4 regions of the Nonomuraea sp. NPDC050547 genome follow, and region 2 is predicted to be linked to each of the others. Evidence: riboswitches for the same ligand, from Rfam matches in the RefSeq annotation. Region 2 holds a riboswitch; each other region holds the start of a gene.
The links. Region 2 has a riboswitch for thiamine pyrophosphate ahead of thiC (phosphomethylpyrimidine synthase ThiC). Riboswitches for the same ligand answer to the same signal wherever they lie in the genome.

Region 1: linked by a shared signal. The riboswitch ahead of ACIBHY_RS19755 (purine-cytosine permease family protein) and the one ahead of thiC (phosphomethylpyrimidine synthase ThiC) in region 2 are both predicted to bind thiamine pyrophosphate.
Region 3: linked by a shared signal. The riboswitch ahead of tenA (thiaminase II) and the one ahead of thiC (phosphomethylpyrimidine synthase ThiC) in region 2 are both predicted to bind thiamine pyrophosphate.
Region 4: linked by a shared signal. The riboswitch ahead of thiO (glycine oxidase ThiO) and the one ahead of thiC (phosphomethylpyrimidine synthase ThiC) in region 2 are both predicted to bind thiamine pyrophosphate.

Annotation. Positions count from the first base shown of each region.
Region 1 covers NZ_JBITGW010000007.1:273,472-277,694, forward strand. Annotated here, with positions in the region: gene ACIBHY_RS19740 (Fpg/Nei family DNA glycosylase) at 1-635, shown strand, start outside; gene ACIBHY_RS19745 (DUF1203 domain-containing protein) at 628-1,107, opposite strand; gene ACIBHY_RS19750 (rhodanese-like domain-containing protein) at 1,169-1,492, opposite strand; TPP riboswitch at 1,569-1,683, shown strand; gene ACIBHY_RS19755 (purine-cytosine permease family protein) at 1,730-3,046, shown strand; gene ACIBHY_RS19760 (methylated-DNA--[protein]-cysteine S-methyltransferase) at 3,048-3,572, opposite strand; gene ACIBHY_RS19765 (PAS domain S-box protein) at 3,708-4,223, shown strand, end outside.
Region 2 covers NZ_JBITGW010000011.1:65,152-69,374, reverse strand. Annotated here, with positions in the region: gene ACIBHY_RS26950 (protein kinase) at 1-400, opposite strand, end outside; gene ACIBHY_RS26945 (GNAT family N-acetyltransferase) at 498-1,046, opposite strand; gene ACIBHY_RS26940 (shikimate kinase) at 1,056-1,541, opposite strand; gene ACIBHY_RS26935 (DUF6458 family protein) at 1,572-1,832, shown strand; TPP riboswitch at 1,873-1,985, shown strand; gene thiC (phosphomethylpyrimidine synthase ThiC) at 1,978-3,684, shown strand; gene ACIBHY_RS26925 (Coagulation factor 5/8 type domain-containing protein) at 3,742-4,223, shown strand, end outside.
Region 3 covers NZ_JBITGW010000007.1:203,150-207,372, forward strand. Annotated here, with positions in the region: gene ACIBHY_RS19370 (prolyl oligopeptidase family serine peptidase) at 1-102, opposite strand, end outside; gene ACIBHY_RS19375 (MarR family winged helix-turn-helix transcriptional regulator) at 153-656, opposite strand; gene ACIBHY_RS19380 (MFS transporter) at 746-1,924, shown strand; TPP riboswitch at 1,893-1,987, shown strand; gene tenA (thiaminase II) at 1,975-2,646, shown strand; gene ACIBHY_RS19390 (hypothetical protein) at 2,627-3,136, opposite strand; gene ACIBHY_RS19395 (TetR/AcrR family transcriptional regulator C-terminal domain-containing protein) at 3,207-3,854, shown strand; gene ACIBHY_RS19400 (zinc-binding dehydrogenase) at 3,888-4,223, shown strand, end outside.
Region 4 covers NZ_JBITGW010000001.1:421,508-425,730, reverse strand. Annotated here, with positions in the region: gene ACIBHY_RS01980 (polyprenyl synthetase family protein) at 1-518, shown strand, start outside; gene thiE (thiamine phosphate synthase) at 604-1,242, opposite strand; gene ACIBHY_RS01970 (Rv2175c family DNA-binding protein) at 1,220-1,594, opposite strand; gene ACIBHY_RS01965 (NAD(P)/FAD-dependent oxidoreductase) at 1,625-2,779, opposite strand; TPP riboswitch at 2,838-2,954, shown strand; gene thiO (glycine oxidase ThiO) at 2,944-4,128, shown strand.

The DNA of each region.
Region 1 (4,223 bases), on a different contig from region 2:
ACGACCTCTCGGGCGCGAAGCCGGTCCGTCCCGGCAAGGGCCCGCTGGCGGTCCGGGTACGGCTGGCGCCCGACGACGAGGGCCTGGCCCCCGGGTTCGAGCTGACGGAGGCGGGCACACAGAAGCGCCTGGCCGTCTATGTCACGAAAAATCCGGATGAAGTGCCCGGCATCGCCTCGCTCGGCCCCGACCCGCTGGCCGACACCTTCACCGTGGACGTGCTGAAGGGGATCGTGGGTGGCAACCGTACCCAGATCAAAGGTCTTCTGCGCGACCAGAAGGTGATCGCGGGCATCGGCAACGCCTACTCCGACGAGGTGCTGCACGCGGCCAAGATGTCCCCGTTCAAGATCGCGGCCTCGCTGACCGACGCGCAGGTGGCCGATCTGCACGAGGCGATCGTCGCCACGCTGCGCGAGGCGGTCGAGCGGGCGCACGGGGTGGCGGCCAAGGACCTGAAGGCGGAGAAGAAGTCGGGCCTGCGCGTGCACAACCGGGCCGGGCAGCCCTGCGACGTGTGCGGCGACACCATCAGGGAGGTCTCGTTCGCCGACTCCTCGCTGCAGTACTGCCCGACCTGCCAGACGGGCGGCAAGCCGCTCGCCGACCGCCGTCTGTCGCGCCTGCTCAAGTAGCCCGGTGGGCGGCGAACTGGAAGCAGCCGTACTCGACCGCCCGTACGTGGACCAAGGCCACCTCGGGGTCGGAGAGCACCTCCTTGAGCGCGACCTCCGGGTCGGCGCCCTCGGGCAGGAGGCGGCCGCCGTGGATGCGCCCGTCGGCGGTGTAGGCGCGCAGGACCCGCTGGGCGGTGTGGGCGGCGGGCCAGGCGGTCGTGCCGGGCCCCTCGCACGGCTCGGCGTGGACGAAGATGGGCCCCAGCTCGTCGTAGGGCCCGGGGTCGGCGCCGGTCTCGGCGGCCCAGCGCCGCAGCGGCGCGTACGACACCAGGGCGATCCGCTCGCCCGCCGCAGCCTTGCGCAGGCAGCACCGCAGCGGCGCGCCGCCCGTCTCGTCGATGCTGAAGCGGGGCGCCCGGCCCGCGTCGTCCGCCCGGAGCAGCTCGCGCACGATCACCGGGTCGATGGCGCTGATCTCGTATTCCATGCTCCGATGCTCTCCCGGCCGCCCGCCCGATGCTGGCGGCGGTCGGACCTGGCATTCGGGGTCAGGCCACGAACGGCTCCTGGCCGCCCTCGCTCACCATCGGGCGCCTGGCCGCCTCCCACGACTGCATGCCGCCGCCCACGTTGACCGCCTCGCGGCCGACGTGGTTGAGCCAGGCCGCCGCGTGCGCCGAGCGCCCGCCGACCCGGCACACCACGTACACGGGCTGCCCGGCGGGCACCTCGTCGAGACGGGACTGCAGCTCGCCCATGGGGATGTGCACGGCGTCGGGCGCGTGCCCCGCCACCCACTCGCCCTGCTCACGCACGTCAAGCAGATACGCGTCCGCGGGCACGTCCTTGGCCTCGATCTCGGGAACCGTCATGTACCCATTCTCCCAGGCCTCAGGACCGCCCGGTGTCTTGCCACCCGCCGGGCGAATGGCATAATCCGCCTGAAACTTACATAAGCGCGGGAGCTCGGGCACGGCCGGGCTGAGAGGGCAATCCCCACGCATTGCCGACCGCATGAACCTGACCGGGTAATGCCGGCGTAGGGAGCGTTCACGATGACGCGTGTCGTCGATGGATCACACCACTCTGATGAACCCCACCACTCGGAGGTGGCCCTGACCCTGGACGGGGCCACGCCGAAAACCCTCGGCGTGCTCGACCAGGGCGCGCTGTGGGCCAACCTCGCGGTCAGCCTGCTGGGCTTCTCCGGTGCGCTGCTGCTGCTCAACCCCCTGGGCGACGCGCCGCTGAGCCTGGCGGCGGCGCTCACCGCCACCGCGGTCGGCAGCCTCATCGGCACCGCCATGGTCGGCCTGTCGGCCATCCCCGGCACCCAGACGGGCAAACCGGCGATGGTCCTGCTGCGCGGGCTGTTCGGCGCCAAGTTGTCCTACATCCCGACCGTGCTCAACATCGTCCAGATGATCGGCTGGGGCGCGTTCGAGCTCTGGGTCATCTCCAACGGCGCGATGGCCATCTTCGGTACGGCGGTGCCGTACGCCGTCTGGGTGCTCGTCGCCGGGGCGATCACCACGGGGCTGACGATCTGGCCGCTGGGCGCGATCAGGCTGCTGCGCAGGTACGTGACGATCGGCGTGATCATCGCGATGGTCTGGTTCGCCGTGGACTTCCTGGGCAAGGCGCCGCCGCAGACCGGTGGCGACTGGACCGCGTTCGCCCCGGCCGTCGACTACGTGATCGCGCTGTCGATCTCGTGGGTGCCGCTCGCGGCCGACTTCGCGCGGCACTCGCGCTCCAGCAGGGCCGCCTTCACCGGCGTCGTGGGCGGCTACACGCTGGCCCAGATCGCCTGCCTGGGCCTGGGCGTCTACGCGGTCGCGCTGGCCGGGGCCTCGGCGGTCGCGGCCAACTCCACCGCGGTGTTCGCGCCGTTCGTGGCGGCGCCGCTGGGCGCGCTGTTCTTCGCCATCCTGGTGCTGCGCGAGACCGACCAGTCGTTCGCGAACGTGTACTCCACGACCGTCTCCCTGCAGAACCTCATGCCGAGAGTGGACCGGCGGATCTTCTCCACCGCCATCGGCGTGGTGACGGTCGCGATCGCGCTGGCCGTGGACGTCACCTCCTACGGCGCCTTCCTCGGGGTCATCGGCGCGGTCTTCGTGCCGATGTTCGCGGTGCTCGCCGTCGACTATTTCCTGCTGGGCGGCGGCACCCGGTGGAACACCGCGGAGAACGCGCCGGCCCGCTGGTCGATGCTGATCCCGTGGGCCCTGGGCTTCGCCGCCTACTGGGTTACCACGGGCACGCCGACGGTCGAGGCGTGGGACCGGATCTGGCTGCCGTTGCGCGAGGCCGTACGCCAGCCGTGGATGAACGGCGCGCTCGGCGGCGCCATCGTGGCGGCGCTGGTGACGTTGCTGGTCGGACTGCTCGGCCGCACCCGCGGGCGGGCGGCGGTGAAGTGAGTCAGCGGCTCTCGACGGTCAGGAGGTGGCGCTTGGCGGCGGCGCCTCCGGCGTAGTCGCCGAGCTCGCCGTCGGCCTGCACGATCCGGTGACACGGGACGATCACGCAGACGGGGTTCTGGGCGAGCGCGTTCCCGACCGCACGCAGCGCGCGCGGCCGGCCGATGCGCTCGGCGATCTCGCCGTAGGTCGTGGTCGTCCCGTACGGCACCGCCATCATCTTCTGCAAAACCGTCTTGGCGAACGGCGTGGCGAGGGTGAGGTCCACCGGCGTGGTGAACGTGCGCAGGCGCCCGGAGAAGAACGCGTCGAGCTCGCGGCGCACCGGGTCGAGCCGGGCGGCGTCGGGCCCGATGAAGGAGCCGAACTGCTTGGCGACCCGCTCGAACACCGTGTTCTCTTCGTCGAAACTGCAGGTCACGACCCCGCGCGCGGTCACGGCGAGGACGAGCCTGCCGACCGCGCCGTCGTAGGGGCCGAAGGCGACGTCGGGCGGGTCCTCGCTGCGGTAGGTCGAAGAGGTCACGCGGAGCAGGGCATCGAGGTCACCGCTCGACATACCCTCACCCACTTCGCCACCTGGGAACCCGTGACCGCAGCGTATCGGACGGATCGCCCGACGGAAGCACCTCGCCACGGGCACTATGGAGATGTGGGAGACATGCGGGCAGGTAGTGACGACGACCTCGCCGCCGTCGTGCTCGCCAGTTCCCCCAACGCGATCATCGCTCTCGACCGGGATCAGACGGTGCTCCACTGGAATCCCGCGGCCGAGCGGCTGTTCGGCTGGACGGCCGGGGAGATCGTCGGGCGCCGGGCCCCGATCGTGCCGGCGGAGCTGACCGCCGAGCACAACGCCGTGCTCGAACGCGTGCGCACCGGCGGCCAGGTCTCGCTGCACACCAAGCGTTTCCGCCGTGACGGGAGCCTGCTGGACGTGCGGATCGACACCAGCGCGCTGCTCCAGGGCAGCTCCGTCGCCGGCTACGTCTGCGTGCACCACCTGACGCAGGAGGACGAGGGCGCCAGGGTGCGCGTGGCGCGCCGCGAACGGCTGGTGCGCCGGCTCAACGACGTCGTCGGCGACATCAACTCCGAGCTGGAGCTGCCCGCCGTGCTCGACCGCATCGCCGCCAGCCTCACCGAGCTGACGGGCGCGGACGCCGGCGGTTTCGTG
Region 2 (4,223 bases):
CCGGCTTGAGGTCGCGGTGCACGACGCCCGAGCTGTGGACGGCCGCCAGCGCGGTGGCCAGCGCGACGGCCAGCCTGAGCAGGGAGTCGCCGGAGTAGGGGCCGTGGCGTTCGAGCGCCTGGCGCAGGTTGGGGCCCTCGACGAACTCGCTGACGATGTACGGCCGCTCGGCGTCCAGCCTGGCCTCGACCACGCGGGCGGTGCAGAAGGAGGCCACCCTGCCGGCCGCCGCGGCCTCCTTGGCCAGTTGCCCGCTCAGCCCGCCGTGCAGGACCTTCACCGCGAAGCGACGGCCCTCGGCGTCGTAGGCGTCGTAGACGACGCCCTGGCCGCCCGCGCCGAGCCGGCCGGCCAGCCAGTAGCCGCCAAGCCGTTCGGGGTCACCGGGCACCAAGCGCATCGTCACTGCCCCTTAGATGCGCACAACGCGGAATTGGTTGCCGGCCGCAACGCCACAGGTCCCTCGCGCGCCTCGAGGGACCCGTGCGTCATGATCATTATGACAGGGGTTTCCACTCCGTACGCAGCACGGACATCGTCACCGAGTCGTACCACTGTCCCTCCCACAGCAGCGCGTCACGCAGCACGCCCTCCCGCACGAAGCCGGACTTCTCGTAGACGTGCTTGGCGCGGTCGTTGAAATCGTATACGCCCAGCTCGATGCGGTGCAGAGGGGTTGTGGCGAACGCGTGGCCGAGCACCAGGCGGATGGCTTCTGTGCCGTAGCCCTTGCCGAACGCCCGCGCGCCGACCAGGGCGATGCGCAGGTTGCACGACAGGTTGTCCTTGTCGAGCTCGTTGAGCACGATCTCGCCGACGTACCCGTCCGCGGCCATGATGGCCAGGTCGAGCCGGTCCTCGTGGTCGCGCCGGGTGGTGTACCACTCCAGGGCCGCCTTGGGGGAGATCCCGTCGCGGGCATGGGAGCCCGTGAGCCGGGCGACCTCGGGGTCGTCGCAGAGCTCGATCAGGCCCTCGACGTGTTCGGGCCCGACGGGTACGAGGGTGACCCGGTCACCGGCGAGGGTGGGTTTGTTCGCGAACATTTCCCTAATTTATAGAGCCTCGTAAATGGTTGTCGCCGTGTTTTCCGGGGTGGCCGTGGAGACGTCGAGCCGCAGGTCGGCGAGCTGCAGGAAGTACGGCTCGCGCCGCGCCCGCATGGCGGAGGGCGAGAACTCCGGGCGGTGGTCGGACGAGCGCATCCGCTGGGCCAGGATCTCGTCGGGGGCGTCCAGCCAGACCACGAAGGCCGCGCGCAGCGCCTCGCGCACCCGCGGATCCTCCACGGTGCTGGCCGCCGCCGCGATCACCTGGGGCGGCTCGGTCAGCGCGTGGAGCACGTGCTCGGCCTCCCTCCGGTGCAGCACGTCCGCGCCCTCCGCCTTCGCGATCTCGGCGGCGCTGGCGCCGTAGCGCCCGCGCAGGTACGGGTCGCTGTCGCTGAGCGGCACGCCCAGCTCGCGGGCCAGCAGTTTCCCGACGGTCGTCTTGCCCGAGCCCATGAGCCCGATCACGACGACAGGTTTGTTCTTCGACATGGGGATAGGTGTTTCCTCTGGAGGTGCGTTATGACAATCGCCGGAGGCATCATCCTCATCATGCTCGGCGCGATCCTGACCTGGGCGGTCGAGTTCGACCTCGCCGGTCTTGACATCAATGTGATCGGCGTCGTCCTCATGATCGGTGGTCTGGCCGGGTTGCTGTTCGGCCTGTACCGGATGCACGTTACCCGCAGGGTGATCGAGGAGCCGATTCACGAGGACCCGCACGCTCGCCGTACGACGACGGTCTACGAGGAGCGTCGCCGTATCGACGAGCCGCCGCTGTAAGGGTCTTGTGCGTACCCCGGGTCGCCGGGGTACGGTGGCGCGGTCCGAACGCGGGAGCCCGGTGCAACGGGCTGAGAGGACGGCTGGAGCAGCCGCCGACCGCCAGAACCTGATCCGGGTAATGCCGGCGAAGGGAGTTTGCGCGATGAGTGACGCGCGCTTTTCCAAGATCCATCTCGGTGATCTGCGGGTGCCCATGCGGCGGGTGCATCTGTCGAACGGGACGTCGGTGGAGCTGTACGACACCTCCGGGCCGGACAACCCCGACATCACGCGGGGCCTGCCGCGGCTGCGGGAGGTGTGGGTGCTCGAACGCGGCGACGTCGCCCGCTACGGCGGACGCCAGGTGCGGCCCATCGACGACGGCTTCAAGGAGCAGGAGGCCTGGGCTCGCGCGAACACCGAGGTCTTCCCCGGCGACGGGCACAAGCCGCTGCGGGCCACCGGGGCGCCCGTGACCCAGCTCGCCTACGCGCGGCGGGGCGTGGTCACCAAGGAGATGGAGTTCGTCGCGGTCAGGGAGGGAGTGAGCGGCGAGTTCGTGCGCAAGGAGGTGGCGGCCGGCCGGGCGATCATCCCGGCCAACGTCAACCATCCGGAGAGCGAGCCGATGGTCATCGGCCGCAACTTCCACGTGAAGATCAACGCCAACATCGGCAACTCCGCGGTCGCCTCCTCGATCTCCGAGGAGGTGGAGAAGATGACCTGGGCCACCCGGTGGGGCGCCGACACCGTGATGGATCTGTCCACCGGCCGCAACATCCACACCACCCGCGAGTGGATCATCAGGAACGCGCCGGTGCCGATCGGGACCGTCCCGATCTACCAGGCGCTGGAGAAGGTCGGCGGCGTGGCGGCCGACCTGTCGTGGGAGGTCTACCGGGACACGCTGGTCGAGCAGTGCGAGCAGGGTGTCGACTACATGACCGTGCACGCCGGGGTACGGCTGGCGTACGTGCCGCTGACCGCGCGGCGCAAGACCGGCATCGTCTCGCGCGGCGGCTCGATCATGGCGGCGTGGTGCCTGGCCCACCACCGGGAGAGCTTCCTGTATGAGAACTTCGAGGAGATGTGCGAGCTGCTGGCGGGCTACGACGTGGCCTTCTCGCTCGGGGACGGCCTGCGGCCCGGCTCGATCGCCGACGCCAACGACGAGGCGCAGTTCGCGGAGCTGCGCACGCTGGGCGAGCTGACGAAGATCGCCCGTGCGCGCGACGTGCAGGTCATGATCGAGGGGCCGGGCCACGTGCCCATGCACAAGATCAAGGAGAACGTGGACCTGCAGCGCGAGATCTGCGACGACGCCCCGTTCTACACGCTGGGCCCGCTGGTGACCGACGTCGCGCCGGGCTACGACCACATCACCTCGGGCATCGGCGCCGCGATGATCGGCTGGTACGGCACCGCCATGCTCTGCTACGTCACCCCCAAGGAGCATCTGGGCCTGCCGGACAAGGACGATGTCAAGACCGGCGTCATCACCTACAAGATCGCGGCCCATGCCGCCGACCTCGCCAAGGGGCACCCCCGGGCGCAGGAGTGGGACGACGCGCTGTCGGACGCCCGTTTCGAGTTCCGCTGGGAGGACCAGTTCAACCTGTCGCTGGATCCGGTGACGGCGCGGGCGTTCCACGACGCGACGCTTCCGGCCGAGCCCGCCAAGACCGCGCATTTCTGCAGTATGTGCGGGCCGAAGTTCTGTTCGATGAAGATCACCCACGATGTCCGGAAATATGCGGAGGAGCATGGGTTGACGGACTCCGCGGCCATCCAGGTGGGCATGGCGGAGAAGGCGGTGGAGTTCACCGAAAGGGGCGGTGAGGTCTATCTGGATCCGGCGGACCCAAAATAGCGAGTAGGACTCATATTGGGTCTTGACTGGCGTCTGTAAGGAGCCCACGCTGAGGGCGTGATCAGCCGCATACTCGCCGTCCTGGTCGCCATCGCCCTGCTCGCGATACCCGCCCCCGCGTTATCCCGCAGCGAGCAGCCCGTGAGCGGCTTCATCGACGCGCACAGTCACCTGATGTCCTACGAAGCGTTCGGCGGCAAGCTGCTCTGCGGCAAGCCGTTCGACCCGGGCGGCATCGCCAGGGCTCTGGTCGACTGCCTCGACCACTTCCCGAACGGCGAAGCCGCCTGGTTCGAGAACTTCACCCGCACCGGTCAGCCGACCGGCACCCACGACCCGGTCGGCTGGCCCACGTTCAGGAGCTGGCCGGCGCACGACTCCCTGACCCACCAGCAGGCCTACTACACCTGGATCGAGCGCGCCTGGCGCGGCGGGCTGCGGATCATGGTCAACGACCTCGTGGCCAACCGCCAGCTCTGCGAGATCTACCCGCTGAAGACCAACCCCTGTGACGAGATGGGCTCCATCCGCCTGGAGGC
Region 3 (4,223 bases), on a different contig from region 2:
ACGCAGGAAGAAGACGGTACGCCCGTCGGCGGAGACGGTGAAGGAGGACGGCCGGCCGAGCGTGAACCGCTCGGTGCGCGCGAGCTGGCTGAGAAAGGTCATGAACGCAGCATGGCCGCCCCCGTGATCACGGGAAGCGGCCTTCTCCATCTTCATTCTACCAGGCTGGTGTCTCCCAGCGACTCCAGCAAGGTGCGCAGCAGCCCCGCCAGCTGATCGCGCTCGGCGGGACCGAGGGCGGCCAGCAGGCGGTCCTCGTTGTCCACGTGCGCCCCGACGAGCCGGTCGACCAGCTCAAGACCCTGCGGCGTGAGCCGGATCCGCACCGACCTGCGGTCGCCGCTGGCCCTGACGCGTTCGACGAGGTCCTTGGCCTCCATGCGGTCGATCCGGTTGGTGATCGCGCCCGAGGTGACCATGGCCGCCTTGAGCAGTTCCCCCGCGCTCAGCTCGTACGGCGCGCCGGACCTGCGCAGCGTGGCCAGCACGTCGAACTCCCACCGCTCCAGCCCGTGCTCCTGGAAGAACGCCTTGAGCTCGCCGCCGAACAGCAGGCTGAGCCGGGAGACTCGGCCGATGACCCCCATCGGGGAGGGGTCGATGTCGGGGCGTTCCCTCTTCCACTGGGCCAGCAGCATGTCCACCGCGTCACTCATGCGAAACCTCTTAGCGTTCATAGACTTGACGTTCACACAATAAAGTGATGATATCTCAACGTTGAGATTATCAATGAGAGGTGATCAGCGTGTCCATCGTCACGCAAGAAGAGGTCTCACTGAAGGAATGGCTGGCCGTGGCTGCCGTGGCCGTGGGCACGTTCGCCATGGTCACCGTGGAGCAGCTGCCCGTGGGCCTGCTCACCGCCATCGGCGGCTCCTTGGACATCTCCGAGGGCGCCGCCGGGCTCATGGTGACCGTGCCCGGCCTGGTCGCCTCCGCCACCGCGCCCCTGCTGCCCGTGGCGATCGGGCGGCTGGACCGGCGTACCGTGCTGATCGGGTTGCTCAGCCTGATGGTGGTGGCCAACGCGGTCTCCGTGGTGGCGCCCAACTTCGGCGTCATGCTGGCCTCCCGGTTCCTGGTCGGCATCGGGATCGGCGGGTTCTGGGCGCTCGCGGCGGGCATCGCCGTACGGCTGGTGCCGGAACGTCATGTCGCGCGGGCCACCTCGCTGGCCTTCGGCGGCGCGACCGCGGCGAACGTGCTCGGCGTCCCGGCCGGGACGCTCATCGGCGGGCTCACCGACTGGCGGGTCGCCTTCGCCGCCGTCGGCGTGCTGGCCCTCCTGGTGGTCGGCGCGCTGCTGTGGCTGCTGCCGAGGATTCCCGCCACCGCCCCCGTCCGCCTGCGCGAACTGCCACGCCAGTTCCGCAACCCGGTCGTACGCGCCGCCGTCATCTCCACGTTCCTCGTGGTCAGCGGCCAGTACGCCGCCTTCACCTTCATCAGCCCGATCCTGCAGAACGTCTCCGGCGTGCCCGCCGACCTGATCGGCCCGGTCCTGCTCGGCTTCGGCGTCGCCGGAGTCGTCGGCACCTTCGTCGGCTCCTCCTGGGACGTCCGGCGCCGGGTCGTCACGCTGAGCGTGACCCTGGCCGTGATCATGGTGATCTTCCCGCTGGCCGGGACCACGCCGGTGACCGGCTCGATCCTGCTGCTGATCTGGGGCCTGGCCTACGGCGGCGCCCCCGTGGCCGTGCAGACCTGGATCCTGAAGGGCGCCGGACCCTCGGCCGAGGCGGCGACCGCGCTGAACACCACCGTCTTCAACCTGGCCATCGCCTTCGGCGCCGCGTTCGGCGGGATCGTGGCCGACAACCTGGCCATCACCGGCGCCCTGTGGTTCGGCGCCCTCCTGATGGGCCTCACCGCACTGGCGGCTGTTACTGTGAGCGCGCGACGCGGGGTGCCCGCCAAGGGCTGAGATCCAAACCCGTCGAACCTGATCTAGTTCGGACTAGCGAAGGGACTGTCGTGTTCACCGACGACGCCTGGAACCAAACCGCCGGCCTGCTGCGGGCCATCCACGAGCACCCGTTCAACACCGCCCTGGGCGACGGCACGCTCTCCCGTGAGCGCTTCGCCTTCTACATCGTCCAGGACGCCCGCTACCTGGAGGCGTTCGCCAAGGCCCTGGCCACCGCGGCCGTCAGGGCGGCGGACCCGGACGAGATGGCCTTCTGGTCGCAGGCCGCCCACGACGCCATCGCCGCCGAGCGCACCCTTCACGAGGGCTACATCGAGCAGTACGGCCTGACGGCCGCCGACCTGACCGGCGTGCCCACCTCGCCGACGGCCCTCGGCTACTCCTCCTGGCTGCAGGCCACCGCGCTGTCGGCGCCGTACCCGGTGCTGGCGGCGGCGGTGCTGCCCTGCTTCTGGATCTACGAGGACGTCGGCACCGCGCTGGTGGGCCGCAGCTCCGAGACCCATCCGTACCGCGCCTGGATCGCCACCTACGCCGACCCCGAGTACGCCGCGTCGGTCACCCGTGCCAAGCAGATCACCGACCGCCTCGCCGCCGAGGCCGACCCGGCGCTCCTGGAGCAGATGCGGGCGGCCTTCGTGAAGGCGGCGGAGTTCGAGTGGATGTTCTGGGACAGCGCCTGGCAACTGGAGTCCTGGCCTACCGCGAAGTGGCTTTAGCCGCCCGGATCAGCAGCACCACGACGGCGATCGAGCCGGCGGTGGTGAGCACGAGCTTGGCCCAGCTCGCGGCCGTCGCCCATGCGGGCATGGCGTCCAGGGCCGCGGCGACCAGCGCGTGCGTGTCCACGCCGGGCAGCACCGGCTCCAGGAAGCGGGCCGTGAACACCTGACCGGGAATGATGACGACGCCGAGCACGAGCAGGATCGGCTGGAAGATCCAGGACAGGATCCGGCCGATCCGCCTGCCGGTCAGGTTGAGCAGCGCCAGGGCCACCAGGATGACGATGATCACGATCGCCAGGCCCTCGCTGCCGGCGAAGCTGATGCCGTTCCGGGTCAGCAGCTCCAGGGGCTGGTTCTGGCGGGCCATCTCGGTCTCGGCGGCTCGCTGGGCGGCGGCGCCGTAGAAGGTCACGGAGTAGATCCCCAGCAGGAACGGGACCACGGTCAGTAGCTGGATCACCGCTGCGGCGATACGGGCGTTCATGGAAGTCTCCTCATTTTGAACTTAGTAAAACCCTAAGGCGTTGTTGAACTAAGTGCAATATGATGGCGGTATGTCGCTGACCAAAGAGCAGATCGTCCTGGCCGCCGTCGAGGTCCTGGACGCCGAGGGCGTGGCCGGCCTGAACATGCGGCGGCTCGGCGCCCAGCTCGACTCGGCCGCGACCGCCATGTACTACCACGTCAAGAGCAAGGACCGGCTCGTCGAGCTGGCCGCCGACCACGTCTTCGGCGAGATCGGGCTGCCCGACCCGGCCGCCATGGGCTGGCGCGAGGCCGCCGCCGAACTCGCCCGCGGCGCCCACGAGATGATCGTCCGCCACTTCTGGCTGATCCCGGCCATGAGCACCCACGTCATCTACGGCCCCAACAAGGCCCGCTACGACGAGCACTGCCTGACCGTCCACGAATCGGCCGGTTTCGCCGCGCCCGACGCCGACCGGGTCGCCGCGTCGATCCTGATGTTCGTGATCGGCGCCGCGCAGGGAGAGGCGGCCGAGTCGGCCCTGCGCGCGAAGGTGCGCCGCGCGGGCGCCGACGAGGAGAAGCGGATGGACGAGGCGATGACGGAAATGGTCGAGACCGCCCAGCGCTTCCCCCGCCTGCGGGCCCGCCTGGAGCCCGACTACCCCACCGGCGGCGACGCCTTCGAGTTCGGCCTCTCGTCGCTGCTGGACGGCCTCTTCACGCGCCTGACTTGACCTCAATCATGCTGGAGGTTGAAGGGTAGGGGCATGAGAGCCATTCATGTGCGAGAGTTCGGCGGCCCCGAAGTCCTGACGCCCGTCGAGGCGCCCGACCCGGTCCCCGGCGCGGGCGAGGTGGTCGTCGACCTGGCCGTCGCCGACGTCATCTATCTGGACACCCTGCTGCGGGCCGGTTGGGGCGCGGACTTCTTCCCCCGCGACCTTCCCTACGTGCCCGGCGGCGGCGGAGCGGGCGTGGTGTCGGCCGTGGGCGCGGGCGTCGACCCGTCGTGGACAGGGCGGCGGGTGGTGGCCAGGTCGTCCACCGGGTACGCCGAGCGGATCGCCGCCGCCGCGGGCGAGGTGGTCGAGATCCCGGACGGG
Region 4 (4,223 bases), on a different contig from region 2:
AGAACTCCTTCGACTCGGCGCTGCGCGTGGCGCTGTACAAGAGCGGCAAGTACTCGGTGGAGCAGCCGTTGCGGCTCGGGCTCGTGCTCGCGGCCCGCAGCGCGCAGCCGTGGATCGACGAGCTCTGCGTGGAGTACGGCCGGCGCGTCGGCATCGCCTTCCAGCTGCGCGACGACATCCTGGGCGTGTTCGGCGACCCCGCGCAGACGGGCAAGCCGGCCGGGGACGACCTGCGCGAGGGCAAGCGGACGATGCTGGTGGCCAAGACGCTGGCGGCCGCCTCTTCCGACGACGCCCAGATCGTGCGCCGCCTGCTGGGTGATCCGGCGCTGGACGAGCAGGGGGTGGCGACGCTGCGCGGCATCATCGCCGACACCGGGGCGCTGCAGGAGTGCGAGGACCTGATCGCGTCCTACCTGGACGAGGCGCTCGCGGCGCTGGCCAGGGCGCCGATCACGGAGGAGGCGCGGGCGGCGCTGGACGGCCTGGCCGTCGCCGCCACGTCCCGCAAGTCCTGACCTTCCTGATCGCCCGCTCCAGGCACTCCGGCAGAAGGGCGAAGCCGTACGTCTGACCGACGCACGGCCCCGAACACCTACCGCATCAGGCGGCGGACAGCCGCTTGGCGAACTCGGCCGCCGCGGCGCCCGGGTCGGGCGCCTCGGTGATGGCACGGACGACCACGGCGCGGCGCACCCCGTAGGAGAGCACCTCGTCGAGGTTGTCCAGGTCGATGCCGCCGATGCCGAACCACGGCCGGTCCGTGCCGAGCGCCGCCGCGTGCCTCAGCAGCGCGGGTCCGGGCGCGTGGCGTCCGGGCTTGGTCGGCGTCGGCCAGATCGGGCCGCAGCAGTAGTAGTCGACGCCCGGCTCCACCGCGGCGGCGGAAGCCTCCGCGGCGGAGTGGGTGGACCGTCCGATGACGATGTCGTCGCCGAGGATCTCTCGCGCGACCGTCACGGGAAGGTCGTCCTGCCCCAGGTGGAGCACGTCTGGTCGGGCCGCGTAGGCGATGTCGGCCCGGTCGTTGACGGCGAGCAGTTTGCCGTGCCGGTCGCAGGCGTCGCGGAAGACCTCGAGCAGCGCGAGCTCTTCGCGCGCCTCGAGTCCCTTCTCCCGCAACTGGACGATGTCCACGCCGTTGGCCAGCACGGCGTCGAGGAAGTCGGCCAGGTCGCCGCGCCCTCGCCGCCCGTCGGTGCAGAGGTAGAGGCGGGCCTCAGAAACCGAGGGCTTGGGCACGCCGCTTGACCTCTGTGTGTCTACCGGCCTTGATCGCGTCAACGGGCGATCCTGGCAGTGAGTCATCTGGGGTGAAGAGCCAGCGCAGGGCTTCGGCCTCGTCGTAGCCGGCGTCCTGCAGCACGGTGAGCGTGCCTGGCAGGCCCTTCATCACTTCCTTTCCGTCGAGGAAGACCGCGGGCACCTGGGGCCCGCCGCTGCCTCGCCGTACGCCGAGGAGCTTGTGGTCTTTGAGGAGCTGCTTGGCCCGCCCGATCGTGAGATCCAGGCGCGCGGCCACTTCGGGGAGAGTGAGCCACTCGCTGACGAGCTGGTCGGTCTCCCGGTCGATCTGTGCAACAGAAAGCGTCACGAAACCACAACTACCACATGGAGTGCTTGCTCAAACAACACAATCTCGTAGGGTCACATCCGGATCTACCAGGCGTTCCACATCAAGACGGGCGCCAGCCTCGATGAGACGGCGGCCCTGGACGAGGTCGCGGGGCCGATCGGCGGCCAGCACGGCGGTGATCCGATCTTCTGAGGTCAGCCACACCGCCGACCACTTCTGCCCCTCGCGGTACACGACCCGGCCGCCCGCCGGGTGGTATCCGGCGTACTGCAGCATGTGACCGAACTGCTCCGACCAGAAGTACGGCACCGGGTCGTAGACCGCCTTCTCGCCCAGCAGCGTGGCGGCGGCGACGTCGGGAGAGTTGAGCGCGGTGTCCCAGTGCTCGACCCGCATCCGGGTCTGGAACCGGCGCGACCACCAGTTGGCGCAGTCGCCGACGGCCACCACGCCGGGCAGGGAGGTACGCAGGTGCTCGTCGGTGACGACGCCGTTGTGCAGGTCGATGTCGGCGTCGGCGAGCCATTCGAGCACCGGGCGGGCGCCGATGCCGGACACCACCACATGGGCGGGCACGAACTCGCCGCCGACCAGCTCCACACCGCCTTCGACGACCTCGCTGACCATCGTGCCGAGCCGCAGGTCGACGCCCTCGTACCAGGGCAGCGTGCGCGCGCCCATCTCGCCGATCGCGTGCGACAGCGGCGTTCCCGCCGCCTCGATCACGGTGACCACGCAGCCCGCCTTGCGCGCCGCGGTCGCCACCTCGGCGCCGATCCAGCCCGCGCCCACCACGGCCACCCGCGCGCCGGGCACCAGGGCGGCCCGCAGCACGTGGGCGTCGTCGAGCGTACGCAGGACCAGCTGGGGGCCCTCGCCCGGCAGCCGGATCGGCTCGGAGCCCGTCGCGATCACCAGGCCGTCGTAGGGCAGGTCGCCCTCGGTGGTCTCGACCACGCCCTCACGCAGGCTCTTCGCGGCCACGCCCGGCCGGAAGTCGGCCCGCAGGGCGGCCAGGTCGGTGTCGACGAAGCTGTCGTCGCTCGTGCCCAGCAGCACCGCCTTCGACAGGGGTGGACGGTCGTAGGGCCGGTGCCTCTCCTCGCCGAGGAGAGTGATCCTTCCTTCGAACCCGCGCCCGCGCAGCGATTCGACACTGCGTACTCCGGCCAGGCCGGCTCCCACCACCACCACGTGATCCACGGTTCCGACCATACCGGGGTCAATCGTGAGAGTGCCTGCCGAGGCCGTAGGCTGGGACCGTAAGACGCGCGGGAGTCCGGCCTTAACCGGACTGAGAGGAAGGCTTCATCGGGCCTTCGACCGCAAGACACCTGATCCGGATCATGCCGGCGTAGGGAGCGGACATGCACGTGATCGTGGGCGGCGGCGTCGTCGGGCTCAGCGTGGCCTGGCGCCTTGCCCGCTCAGGACGGCCCGTCACCGTCGTCGACCCCGCGCCCGCCTCGGGCGCCACCCACGCCGCCGCGGGGATGCTCGCGCCGGTGAGCGAGGTCACGTTCACCGAGGAGCCGTTGCTGCGCCTGGGCGCGGCCTCCCTGGCGCGCTGGCCCGGCTTCGCCGCCGAGCTGACCGCCGACGCGGGCCTCGCCGCCGGGGCGCTCGACTACCGCGCCGACGGCACGCTCGACGTGGCCTTCGGCGCCGACGACCTGGCCGTCCTGGAGGAGACGGCGGGCTTCATGGAGAAGCTGGGGCTGCGGGTCGAACGACTCAGCGGGCGCGAGTGCCGCCGCCTGGAGCCCATGCTCGCGCCGTCCGTGCGCGGCGGCCTCCTGGCGCCCGACGACGCCTGGGTGGACCCGCGCAGGGTCGCCGGCGCGCTGCTGGCCGCCTTGGAGCGCCTCGGGGTCCCGATCGTGCGGGCGCGGGTGCGCGAGCTGCTGCGCGGCGATGAGGGCGTCCAGGGGGTACGGCTGAGCCCGGGTGACACCGGTGACGGGGCGCACCGGGAGGCCGGTGGCGGCCCTTACCGGCAGGAGCGCGGCGAGCCTTACCGGGAGGAACACGGCGGCCCGTTCCGGGAGGAGCTGCGCGCCGAGCGGGTGGTGCTGGCGGCGGGAGCGTGGAGCGGGTCGCTGGCCCCGGTGCCGGTGCGGCCGGTGAAGGGGCAGATTCTTCGCCTGCGCTCGCCGGAGCCACTCCTGGGCAGGTGCGTGCGGGGCACGGTGCACGGCCTGCCCGTCTACCTGGTGCCGCGCGGCGACGGCGAGCTGGTCGTGGGAGCCACGCAGGAGGAGCTGGGCTTCGACACCCGGGTGACCGCGGGCGGGGTGTACGAGCTGCTGCGCGACGCCCGCGAGCTGGTGCCCGGGGTGACCGAGCTGGAGCTGGCGGAGGTGGTGGCGGGGCTGCGGCCCGGCACGCCGGACAACCTGCCGCTCGTCGGGCCGGGCGGTGAGCGGGGGCTGCTTCTGGCCAGCGGGCATCACCGGGGCGGGGTGCTGCTGGCTCCGCTCACGGCCGCCGTCCTCATGGGCGAGGAGCGCGAGCTGTCGTCGTTGTGCTCGCCCGCCCGGTTCGCACCCTGAACAGCCCTGCCGCCCCATACCGGCCGACCAACTACCCGCCTCCCGAAGCTCGCCTCCCCAAACCTGGCTTCCCGAATTTTCATCCCGAAGGGGGA